Regions from separate parts of the Leptolyngbya sp. CCNP1308 genome, predicted to be linked through region 1. Evidence: predicted binding sites of a transcription regulator. Region 1 holds the regulator's gene; the other holds the start of a gene.
What was found. The regulator HrcA, encoded in region 1, represses chaperone genes, less so after heat shock. The targets are predictions, from matches to a motif close to ANTTAGCACTCNNNANTNNNGAGTGCTAANT.
Positions count from the first base shown of each region.

Region 1 (5,673 bases):
TAAAGACGGTTTGATTGCGATTCCAGCTGACCCTGCCACCATCCGAGAGGCATAGCTGCTAGTCCTTAGGCAAGCGCCTTCTAGGGACTGAGGTTAAGGGGTTCTGCCGGTGGAGTAGCAGGCGTTGCGGGCTTAACGCCGTTCTTTTCGGCCCCATTTTTTTCGGCGCCGGCAGGCTTAAAGTTAAGGGGCAGGTTAGTAAACTGCGGCAAAATCTCGGTTGTAAAGGCGGCAGCAGCCTTAGATCGGTAGCGATTGGGGTTAAAGATCACCGACAGAGTCCGGTTGACGACCACGGCGTCAATCTTGGCCCGATGCAACACCCCCATCTGCAACTCTTTTTCGATCGCGGAGTTCGACACAAAGGCCACCCCCAGCCCAGACTGCACGGCGGTTTTAATCGCCTCAATGGAGTTGAGCTCCATCTCAATTTTGAGGCGGCGGGTTTCGATGCCGCAGCGGGTCAGCACCTGGTCAATCACTTTGCGAATGGTCGACTGCGAGTCGAGGGCGATGAAGTGCAGCTTGTAGAGGTCTTCCCGCTGAATCACCGCCTGGCTTGCCAACGGGTGATACATCGGCATAATCAGTGCGAGTTCGTCTTCGGCATAGGGCACCCTTTGTAGAGAGTCCTGTAGTTCAGGAGGGAGTTCGCCCCCAATAATCGCTAGGTCTACCTGGCCGTTGGCCACACTCCAGGCGGTGCGGCGGGTGGAATGCACATGGAGCTGCACCGCAACATCGGCATATTTTTGCCGAAACAGGCCAATCATTCGGGGGAGTAAGTAGGTGCCGGTGGTTTGACTCGCGCCGATGATCAGGGTGCCCCCCTGCAAATTTTGCAGATCTTCAATGGCACGGCAGGTTTCTTGGCATAGACTCAGGATGCGATCGCCATAGCTCAGCAGCAAATGCCCAGCTTCGGTGAGCTGTGCCCGTCGCCCTCCCCGATCAAACAGTGGTACATCTAGCTGGCGCTCTAGGTTTTGCACCTGAAGGCTGACCGCCGGCTGAGACACATACAGACTGTCTGCCGCTCGTTTGAAGCTGCCCTCCGCTGCAATGGCCTTGAGAATGCGCAGCTGGTCGAGGGTAAAGGGAAGGTCAGACATGGGCATTAACCCTAATGTACGATAAGCCTGGGCTGCCAATAAATCATGATAGTAATACAGGCCGCTCCCCGTGGTGCCGCCGCACCAGCCCTGGGTAAACTAATGACCCAAGCTCATGCCCCTTACGACTGGTGCTGTAATTAAGTCTGCCATCCCTAGATTACTTGGTTCGGGACACTCAACACCAAAATTTAGAGCGAGACCCCAAAGGATTTATGAAACGTCAGGTGATCCAGAATGTCCTGAATTTACCCGGCATCTCTGGGATGGCGCTGATTGACGGACGTAACCGCCCCTTCTTCTTTGGGCCAGACATTAGCCTCAACTCGCAGCAGCAGGATGCCCTCGCCCAGGGTATTCAGCAGGTGGTCGAAACTACCCCGGCCCATTTCGACACCTTTACCTTTCGCTTTGCCCATCAGCTGGCCCATATCTACAAGCTCGATCAGGGCCTGATTTTGCTGGTGCTGATCAACGACCAAATGCCCCTGACCGACTATCGCACGGCCATTGGTCAGCTCAAGGCCACTCTGGTAGAGGCCCCCCACAATGCAGTGCCGACCTTTCGGCTGCTGGCTGGCTGCGTCACCCTCGGCAGCTCCGTTGGCGCCGCCGAGATCCCTGCCGCCGAGGCTCCTCAGGCTGAGCCAGCCGCCTCCAATCGGGGTACTCTAACGCCAAGCTGCCGTGAGGTGATTGAGAGCCTCAACCACCTCAGTGAGGGTGCCACCCAATACCTGGGAACAACCATGGTGATCAACACCTGGAAGCAATCTCGCCCGGCCCACCCCTGGCTAGAACAGTTTGAGGTTCAAAAAGATGGTCACTTTACTGTTGCTGCCAATAGCGAGATATCGCTGACGGCAGAACAGCACCAGTGGGTCAAAGACTGGGTGACGGCCTTCCTAGGGCGCGGCGGCCGAACTATCCGCAATTTTCAAACTCTGGTTGCGGGTCAAACCCTTACCCCTCAAGAGCAGTTGCTTTTGCTAGGCCCTCCGCCCAGAGCCTAGCTAGGCGCAGCCTAGGCAGGCCTGGCTTCCAGGGCCACCGCTACCCGCTCGGCTATTTCCCCTATTCCTTAACCCCCGTTGCAATCCATGGCCAAAACCGTCCGCCTAGAGCCCATTGCCCAAGAAACCTCCGTTGAAACTAACGGCAACCTGCTGTCGGTGCTGCTGAATAAAGATCTCGATGTGCTGAAGGAGTGCGGCGGGCGCGGCATGTGCGCCACCTGTCACATCTATGTGCAGTCGGGCATGGAGGCTCTGACCCCGATCAACCGCCGTGAGCAGCGCACCCTAGAGGTGATTACCTCCTGCAAGCCCAATTCGCGGTTGGCCTGCCAGGCACGGGTAGTGAGTAATGGCGTGGTGGTCGAGCTACCGCCGGGGATGTACGTCAATTCTCTCCAAGACATTGAAGCACTGATTGGCCGCCGGGCTGACCAAGATCTGCTGCACCCGATTACGGGGGAGGTGCTAGTGGAGCAGGGCAAACTGATTACGCGATCGACGATGGCCCAGCTCGAGAGCACCGCTAGCTTTAGGGTGGGTGAGTTCTTTAGCCAGAGTAAGGATCTGTAGGCGGGGGCCAGTGGTCAGAGATAGCGATGCCGAACCCCAGAAAACATCTGTTATGGTAAGGCAATGCCGTAGTTGAGTTTTATACCAACCCCCCTATGGACCCTGCCCCTTCTCTGAGTGCTCGCCATGAGCAGGTGCTTCAGGCCACCATTCGTCACTACATTGCCACGGCAGAGCCGGTCGGGTCACGGGCCTTAGCTCAGGAATATAACCTGCGGGTGAGCCCAGCTACCGTGCGCAACACCATGGGCCTGCTGGAGAAATATGGGCTGCTCTATCAGCCCCATACCTCGTCAGGGCGCGTGCCCTCTGACTTTGGCTATCGACTCTATGTAGACCGGTTGATGTCGCCATCGGCTCGGGTGGGTCGCCGGGTGGATGCGGCGCTGTCAGAAGAGCTGGACTGGATGGGCCGCAGCCTAGAATCGCTGCTGAAGGAGGCCACCCAGATTTTGGCCCAGATTAGCGGTTACCTGGCCCTTGTGACCGTGCCCCAGGCCAATACGGTGCTGATTCGCCACATTCAGCTGGTGGTGGTGGAGGGAGGCCAGGTGTTGATGGTGGTGCTGCTCGACTCATTGGCGACCCAATCGGTGGTGGTACAGCTGCCAGCGGTGCTGGACTCGGCCACGTCAAAGGCTGCTGCCGAACCCGGTCGCCGAGATCTGGAGATCTTGTCTAACTTTTTGACCCACCACCTGCGGGGGCGGCCCCTGGCCGATGTGACTGCCCTCAATTGGGGCGATCTTGACGCCGAGTTTGAGCATTATGGCGTACTGCTGTGCCAGGCGCTGGGAGATTTGGCGCAGCGATCGCAGGCCGCCGAGACACCCCAGCTGGTGGTTAGCGGCCTGGCTGAGGTGCTGCGCCAGCCCGAGTTCTGCGATGCTCAGCGCATTCAGGCGATTGTGCGCCTGCTAGAAGAAGACCAGTCACAGCTGTGGCCGTTGTTTTTTGCCACCCCTCCCGTGGCCACCCAAACCCTGAAGGGCGTAGACGTTAAAGTGTGGATTGGAGCTGAAAACCCGCTAGAGCCCATGCAGGGCTGTGCCCTGGTGGTGTCTAACTACACCCGCCACGATACCTCCGTTGGCAGTGTGGGGGTGCTAGGACCAACCCGTATGGTCTACGAGAATGCCGTGGCCGTGGTTAAGGCGGCAGCCGATTATCTATCCACTGCCCTAAGCGAATAGGGATATCCCTGGGAGCAGCCCAGACCGGGGAGCAAGCGCCGTGATTATTACAGAACTACTGGCTATCTTGTCGATCGCGGCGGCGACGGGGCTGCGGCTAGCGCTGCCGCTGCTGCTGATTGGCCTGATGTCTGGCCCTCAACTATGGTCAAATGTACCGCTGCTGTCGCGGCTGCCTCCAGCCCTGGTGCTCGGGGTACTGGTGAGCTGGTCGATGGCGGAGCTGATGCTTTCTAAGAGCCGTTACAGCCAGCGGTTTTTTCAGGGGTTGGAGCTGATATTAAGCCCTGGGGTCGGCGCTCTGGCGGGGCTGGGGGTGGCCCGCACCTTTGGCCTAGAGGGTTGGATCTATCCGCTGATTGGACTGATCAGCGCCCTACTGGCTCTGGTAATTCAGCTGTTGCAGATGGGGCTGTTTTTTCGCCCCCGTCGCCCGCCCCTGTGGAGCTTTTTTGTGGTTGACGGGCTGTGCATTGTGCTGGCCGTACTGGCCTTTGATGCCCCCAACCAGGGGGGCATTATTGCGCTGCTGCTGCTGTGGCTAGTGATTCGCACTTCGTACCTGTGGCAGCACTGGCCCCGGCGATCGCGGCCCTAGAGAATACCGACAAAATGCAGCGGGCCGTGCCCACTGACCAGCTCTAGCAGCAGGGCCAAGAAGCCCACCATAGCCAGCCGCCCGTTCCACACCTCGGCAACGGGGGTGAGCCCCCAGGCCGATCGCTCTTGGGGGTAGATTTTGACTTTTTTGTCGGGCTGCACCACATCGGAGAAGAGCTGGCGGGGAGCCTCTAGCGCCTCGGTGACCATATCGGCCATATCGGCGATAAAGCGCGGATGGGTGTTGAGGGCGGGCACGCGGTGAAACCCGTGAATACCGGCTTCCTCGGCGATTTCGCGGTACTCGATGTCGATCTCTTGCAGGGTCTCAATGTGCTCGGAGACAAAGCTGATGGGGACGACCACCAGGTTTTTGACCCCCTGCTGGGCGAGCTGCGCGATCGCATCTTCGGTATAGGGCTGGAGCCACTCCACTGGCCCCACCCGGCTCTGGTAGGCCAGGGTGTGGGGGTTGGGGCGATTGAGCGACTTCATAATCAGCTCGGTGCAGTGCTCGATCTCGCGCTGATAGGGGTCGCCGGCTTCTTCGACGTAGCTGACGGGCACCCCGTGGGCGCTAAAGAAAATGTGGGCTTGGTCGGGGTGTTCCAGCTTGTCGAGTTCTTGGGCGATCAGATCGGCCATGGCCTCACTGTAGCCGGGGCGATCGTACCAGGAGGGAATAGCGGTGTAGACAATGCGCTGGAGAGCCGGATCTTCGAGCCACAGCCGCTCTAGCAGGCGAAAGCTGGAGCCGCTGGTGCTGATCGAAAACTGGGGATACAGGGGCAGCACCACCAGCTTTTCGACCCCGTCGCGCTTGATTTGGGCGACGGCCTCTTCGGTGAAGGGGTACCAGTAGCGCATGCCGATGTAGATATTGGCCTCGGTACCCTGATCGGCCAGCACCTGCTTGAGGGCGTCGGCCTGCTCTTCGGTGATGCGGCGCAGGGGCGAGCCACCGCCAATCTGCTGGTAGTTGGCCTGGGACTGTTTGGCCCGCGAGCTAGAGATCAACCAGGCCAGGGGACGCTGCAGCCAGGGAAAGGGCAGGCGAATAATTTCTGGATCGGCAAACAGGTTGAACAAAAAGGGGCGCACATCATCGGGCTGCTCTGGCCCCCCCAGATTTAGTAATAAGACCCCAACACGACCCATGGCACTGTAGTGGCTCTAAAGTAA
Region 1 is NZ_JAYGIH010000073.1:363,962-369,634, forward strand. It holds gene VB780_RS18400 (Crp/Fnr family transcriptional regulator) at 1-55, shown strand, start outside; gene VB780_RS18405 (LysR family transcriptional regulator) at 81-1,112, opposite strand; gene VB780_RS18410 (hypothetical protein) at 1,328-2,125, shown strand; gene VB780_RS18415 (2Fe-2S iron-sulfur cluster-binding protein) at 2,213-2,698, shown strand; gene hrcA (heat-inducible transcriptional repressor HrcA) at 2,794-3,891, shown strand; gene VB780_RS18425 (DUF4126 domain-containing protein) at 3,932-4,489, shown strand; gene hemH (ferrochelatase) at 4,486-5,649, opposite strand.

Region 2 (5,673 bases), 320 kb from region 1:
AGGAGAGGTAGACATCCATCAGGCTGGAGGCGATTTCGCGGTAGTTTTCGATGATATCGACGACTTGCACAATGTGGTCGTAGACATCTTGCAGGTAGACGCGCACCTCCTGGCTGATCAAGTTGTCACTGTCGCGAATCAGGCCGTTGATCACGCTGCGCTGGGGCCAGATGTAGCGCCGCAGCTTCATCAGCGCCCGGCGCATGCGGTGAATTTTTTTGATGGTGGCATTGGTGGGGTTGGCCACCACTTCTTCTTCAAGATCTTCGAGGGTTTCGCCAATCACCTCTAGCACTGGAAAGAAGCTATCGACGATGGTATCCATTAGGGCGTAGGCCAGGTAGTCGGCCCCCTGGGTGCGAATGGTGCCGGTGCCGCGTCGAATGCGATCGCGCACCGGATTAAACGAGTCCCACTCGGGCTCTTCTTGAAATGTAACCAGAAAGCCATTGCCCATGACAAAGCTCACCTGCTCACTGCCTACCCCAGAGCCGGTTTTTTTGGGCTGCACCATCTGCATGATGATCAAAATCTTGTCGTCGTAAAAGTCGATTTTGGGACGGTGGGGCACATTGACAATATCTTCGAGCATGAGGGGGTGGAGGCCAAAGGTCTGGCCAATTTGCAGCAGGGTGTTTTCGCTGCCCAGCCCTCGGGCATCGAGCCAGGTAACGCTTTCGGGCTTGCCTAGAGCTTCGCACTCGATCGGATGGTCGATGGTGGTGGTACGCACAGCATCTGGGCCATAGTCCATTAAATGCAGTTCGGTGGGCAGGGCGTCACCCGGTATGTTGAGGGTGCCGGGGAGGGTGCCGGGGGTCGAATAGTTGAAGTCAATCAGCTTCTTTCTGCCCTCGTGGGGCGAGGTCTTGAAGGTGTTAGCCACTGCCGCCCTCAGCGTCTCGGCGTCAACTGGCCGATCGGCTGGGCCTAGGGAAGGGCTGGCCCCTGGGTTTGGTGTGCGGCGCGCCATGGTTCTAACTCCCAAAAGTTCCACCTCATAAAGCATAGGGGCACAGCCGTGACTGTGCCCCTAAGGGTTAAGCATTTTCAAAGACGACTGGGGGCAGACTACATCATGCCCATGCCACCCATGCCGCCCATGCCGCCCATACCACCCATGCCGCCCATGCCACCCATGCCGCCCATGCCGGGATCCCCAGCGGGAGCCGGAGGCTCAGGAATTTCGGCCACTAGGGCTTCGGTAGTGAGCACCAGTCCCGCAATGGAGGCCGCATCTTGCAGCCCAGAGCGCACAACCTTGGCGGGGTCGATGATGCCCGCCTGAATAAGGTCTTCGTAGGTGCCGGTGAGGGCGTTGTAGCCCATGGGGAAGTCCATGGCCTTAACCTTCTCGACGATGACCGAGCCTTGCTGGCCGGAGTTGTCGGCGATCTGGCGCAGGGGTGCCTCAAGCGCCCGCTGCACGATATTTACGCCGATCGCTTCCTCGGCGGTGAGGGAGTCTTTCAGCGATTCCAGCTTAGCGGCCAGGTGCAGCAGGGTAGCGCCGCCGCCGGGGACGATACCTTCTTCTACCGCCGCCTTGGTGGCGCTGAGAGCGTCTTCGATCCGCAGCTTGCGGTCTTTGAGCTCGGTTTCGGTGGCGGCCCCGACTTTGATCACGGCAACGCCGCCCGCCAGCTTGGCCAGGCGCTCTCCGAGCTTTTCTTTGTCGTAGTCAGAGTCGGTGACGGCCAGCTCTTTACGAATTTGAGCGATGCGCTTGTCGATGTCGGCTTTGTTGCCCGCATCGGACACCAGGGTGGTGGTGTCTTTGGTGATGGTGGCTTTGACGGCCAGGCCGAGCATGGACAGGTCGGCGGTGTCGAGGCTGAGGCCCACTTCCTCAGAGATTACCTGGCCGCCGGTGAGTACCGCGATGTCTTGCAGCATGGCCTTGCGGCGATCGCCAAAGCTGGGCGCTTTCACCGCCGCTACATTCAGCACGCCACGGGCCTTGTTGACCACCAGGGTAGCCAGGGCCTCGCCCTCGATGTCTTCGGCAATGATCAGCAGGGGCGCACCCTCGCGGGCTACCTTCTCAAGCACCGACACCAGATCTTGAATGGAGCTGATCTTTTTGTCGGTGATCAGCACGCGGGCGTTGTCGAGCTCGGTCACCATGCGCTCTTGGTCGGTGACGAAATAGGGGGAAATGTAGCCGCGATCGAACTGCATCCCCTCAACCACATCCAGCTCGGTGTAGAGAGACTTCGATTCTTCTACGGTGATGACACCGTCTTTGGTCACCTTATCCATGGCTTCGGCAATCATGGTGCCGATTTCTTCGTCACTGCCAGCGGAGACGGTGGCCACCTGGGCAATGGTGGCATTGCCCTCTACGGGCTTGGCCACAGCGGCAATTTCTTTCACCATCAGACTCACGGCTTTGTCAATGCCGCGGCGCAGGCTGACGGGGTTGGTGCCCGCCGCTACGTTCTTCAGACCTTCTTTCACCATGGCCTGGGCCAGCACGGTGGCGGTGGTGGTGCCATCGCCCGCCAGGTCTTTGGTCTTAGAGGCCACCTCTTGCATGAGGCGAGCGCCCAGGTTTTCAAAGGGGTCTTCTAGCTCGATCTCTTTGGCAATGGTGATGCCGTCGTTGACAATCTGGGGTGCCCCGTACTTTTTCTCCAGTACGACGTTGCGCCCCCTGGGGCCGAGGGTAATTTTAACGGCGTCGGCTAAGGCGTTGACGCCTTTTTCGAGGGCCTGCCGTGAGGCCTCATCAAAGGAAACTCGTTTTGCCATGTCCTGTCTTTCAGCTCTCCAGAGACAAACTTAGCACTCGCTATGCCAGAGTGCTAACCTCGCTAGAGTATCGCTGTGGGAGACAGTCGGTAAGTCGCAATAACCGATCCTCCACGACAGAAAGTTATGCCAGGGAGTTACGCCAGGGAGCGCAAAACTTGCTCGGTAGTTTGTACTGTACAAAATTCGCCGTGCAGGCTGGCCAAGGCGATCGCATGCATAGCCTCGGCAGCATAGTGGGTGCCGTCGTGGCCGCGCCGCTCAAAGGTAGCAGTGGCGTCAGTCACTAGAGTGACCTCAAACCCTAAGTTTGCGGCCATGCGCACCGAGGTCGAGACGCAGTGATCGGTGGTCAACCCCGCCACCACCAGCGCCGTAATGCCCTGCGCTCTGAGGTATGGCTCTAGTCCGGTGCCGATAAAGGCGCTGTTGACGGTTTTAGTGAATTCCATTTCGCCGGGGAGGGGCCGGGCCTCGGTTTTGTAGGCGTTGCCGGGCAACTCGGGCCGCAGGGGCGAGTGGGGCATAACCGAACAGTGGCGCATGTGAACGATGGACAGGCTGCGATCGCGCCACTCAGCCAGCAGACGGGCAATGTTAGCCTCGGATTGGGGGTTGTTGCGCTGCCCCCAGACAGGGTCATCTAACCCTTTTTGCACGTCAATCACCAGTAAGGCGGGCACCAGTAGAGCGGGTGGGTGCATGGTCAATTCCCTTGGCGACACAGTTGACTGACTCAGCACGGGGGGAAAGGCTTGGGCCTTAGGCATCAACCTGGTGCCCGATCGCGCTCAGCGTATTTACCCCTCACACCGCCCTGCGTCTGCGCAAAATCATACTCGGGGCGCAGTTCGACATACCAGCATTCTCTATCGTTAAGCCGTTTTAACAGAACGGTGGCCACGCAGAACTCGAAAATCTTGGCGCTGTCCGCCGGTGTCATCATCACCTACAAACTGGAACGTGGTTCCTGCGATAGACGCGTGGGTTGGGCAAACTGGCTAAGCTCCTGAGGATCAAGCCAAATAACTGAACTACAGGAGCCCTCATATGGCACCCCCCATCGGCAAAACCTACTGGGCGATCGCAGAAGGCTATATCCCCCCCGATGATACCGAGCGATCGCCAGAGTTGGTCAGCCATGAAACCGCCTGCCTGCTCAACACCTCCGACCAGGATGCCCAGGTAAAAATCACGCTGTACTTTAGCGATCGCGAACCCGTCGGCCCCTATCACATCACCGTTGCGGCCCGCCGTACCAACCATGTGCGGTTCGACCATCTGCGCGACCCTGAACCCGTCCCCCGAGGCACCGAATACGCCAGCACGGTCGAGTCAGATATACCAATTGTGGTGCAGCACACCCGACTCGATTCTCGTCGGGCCGACATCGCGCTGCTCAGCACCATTGCCTACGCGGGGTGATGCTGGTTCAGTCCAAACCCGGCTAATGGCGCGATGCTTATGCCGTAGTTGCCAGGGCTGCGGCCATGGCTTGCCCCGCTAGCCAGCCCGTAGTCCAGGCGTTTTGAAAGTTGAACCCGCCTGTAATGCCGTCAATGTTGAGAATTTCGCCCGCTAGGTAGAGCCCTGGGCAGCGACGGCTCTCCAGAGTTTTGAAATTGACCTCGGGTAGGGGAATGCCGCCGCAGGTGACAAATTCGTCTTTGAAAACGCCTTTGCCGGCGATCGCATAGTCTCCCCGCGTCAACTCCGTCACCAGCGTTTGCATCTGCCCCTTAGACAGGTCGGCCCAGTTTAGCTGGGTGCTCACCTTGGCCCGGTGCTGAACCAAATACTGCCACAGCCGCCGCGACAGTTCTGGAAACGGCGAAAACGCTGCCACCTGCCGCTTGCCCTGCTCTTGCTTGAGGCTGGTTAGCTTTTGCCGCACCTGGTCTTGCTTGAGCGTCGGTAGCCAGTTCACCGTCAGCGTCGCTCGGTAGCGCTGACGGTGCAATCCCACCGCCCCGTAGGCCGAGAGTTTGAGCACCGCCGGGCCGCTCATACCCCAGTGGGTAATCAGCAGCGGGCCACTCTGGGTGAGCATTGGGGAATCTTCCAATGCCAAGCTGAGGTGGACGGTCTCGACCGAAACCCCCGCCAAGTCGCGCAGCGCCGGGTCAGGGATGTTGAAGGTAAATAGCGAAGGCACGGGCGGTACCAGGTCGTGGCCGAGCTTGAGGGCCAATCGGTAGCCGCCGGGGCTGCTGCCCGTAGCCAGCAGCAGGCGATCGCACTGCCACTTGGCCCCGGCGCGGGTGGTCAACCAAAAGCCCTCATCGTCGTGGTGAATTTGAGCAATCGCCTGGCTGGTGTGAATTTGAATGCCCAATCTGCGGGCTTCCCCCAGCAAGCAATCGATAATGGTGCCCGAGTCGTCGGTGGTAGGGAACATGCGGCCATCGGCCTCGGTTTTGAGCTGTACCCCCCGCTGCTCAAACCACTGCACCGTATCGCGGGGCTGAAAGCGGCTGAAGGGGCCACGCAGAGCGCGATCGCCCCTGGGGTAGTGGCTGACTAGCACCGCCGGGTCAAAGCAGGCGTGGGTGACATTGCAGCGCCCGCCGCCCGAAATTCTCACCTTGGCCAGGGGTTCGCGCCCCGCCTCAAAAATGTGGATAGATTGGCCGGGGTTGGCTTCGGCGCAGGCGATCGCCGCAAACAGCCCCGCTGCCCCCGCCCCCACCACAATCACCGCCGCCCGCTGGGCTTCGCCCGATCCCCTCCAATCGTCACCCCTCACGGCAGGCTCCCCGGCAAAAAGACGCTAGAGCTAATCGCCCCCTGGCGCTGGGCGCGGCGGTAGAGAATCTCCAGTTTGCCCCCCGCCTCTAGGATGAAGGCCCGCTGGCGGCGGTACAGCCCCTGAAATAGGTTCGTCAGCAGCAGGGCCACCAGAGCCACCACCAGCCCCGC
Region 2 is NZ_JAYGIH010000073.1:39,165-44,837, reverse strand. It holds gene corA (magnesium/cobalt transporter CorA) at 1-973, opposite strand, end outside; gene groL (chaperonin GroEL) at 1,072-2,754, opposite strand; gene VB780_RS16900 (cysteine hydrolase family protein) at 2,892-3,458, opposite strand; gene VB780_RS16895 (sensory rhodopsin transducer) at 3,805-4,179, shown strand; gene VB780_RS16890 (NAD(P)/FAD-dependent oxidoreductase) at 4,217-5,500, opposite strand; gene VB780_RS16885 (MotA/TolQ/ExbB proton channel family protein) at 5,497-5,673, opposite strand, start outside.
Region 2: a site for HrcA is predicted at 2,783-2,813, ahead of groL (chaperonin GroEL). Genes of this name have one in related genera too.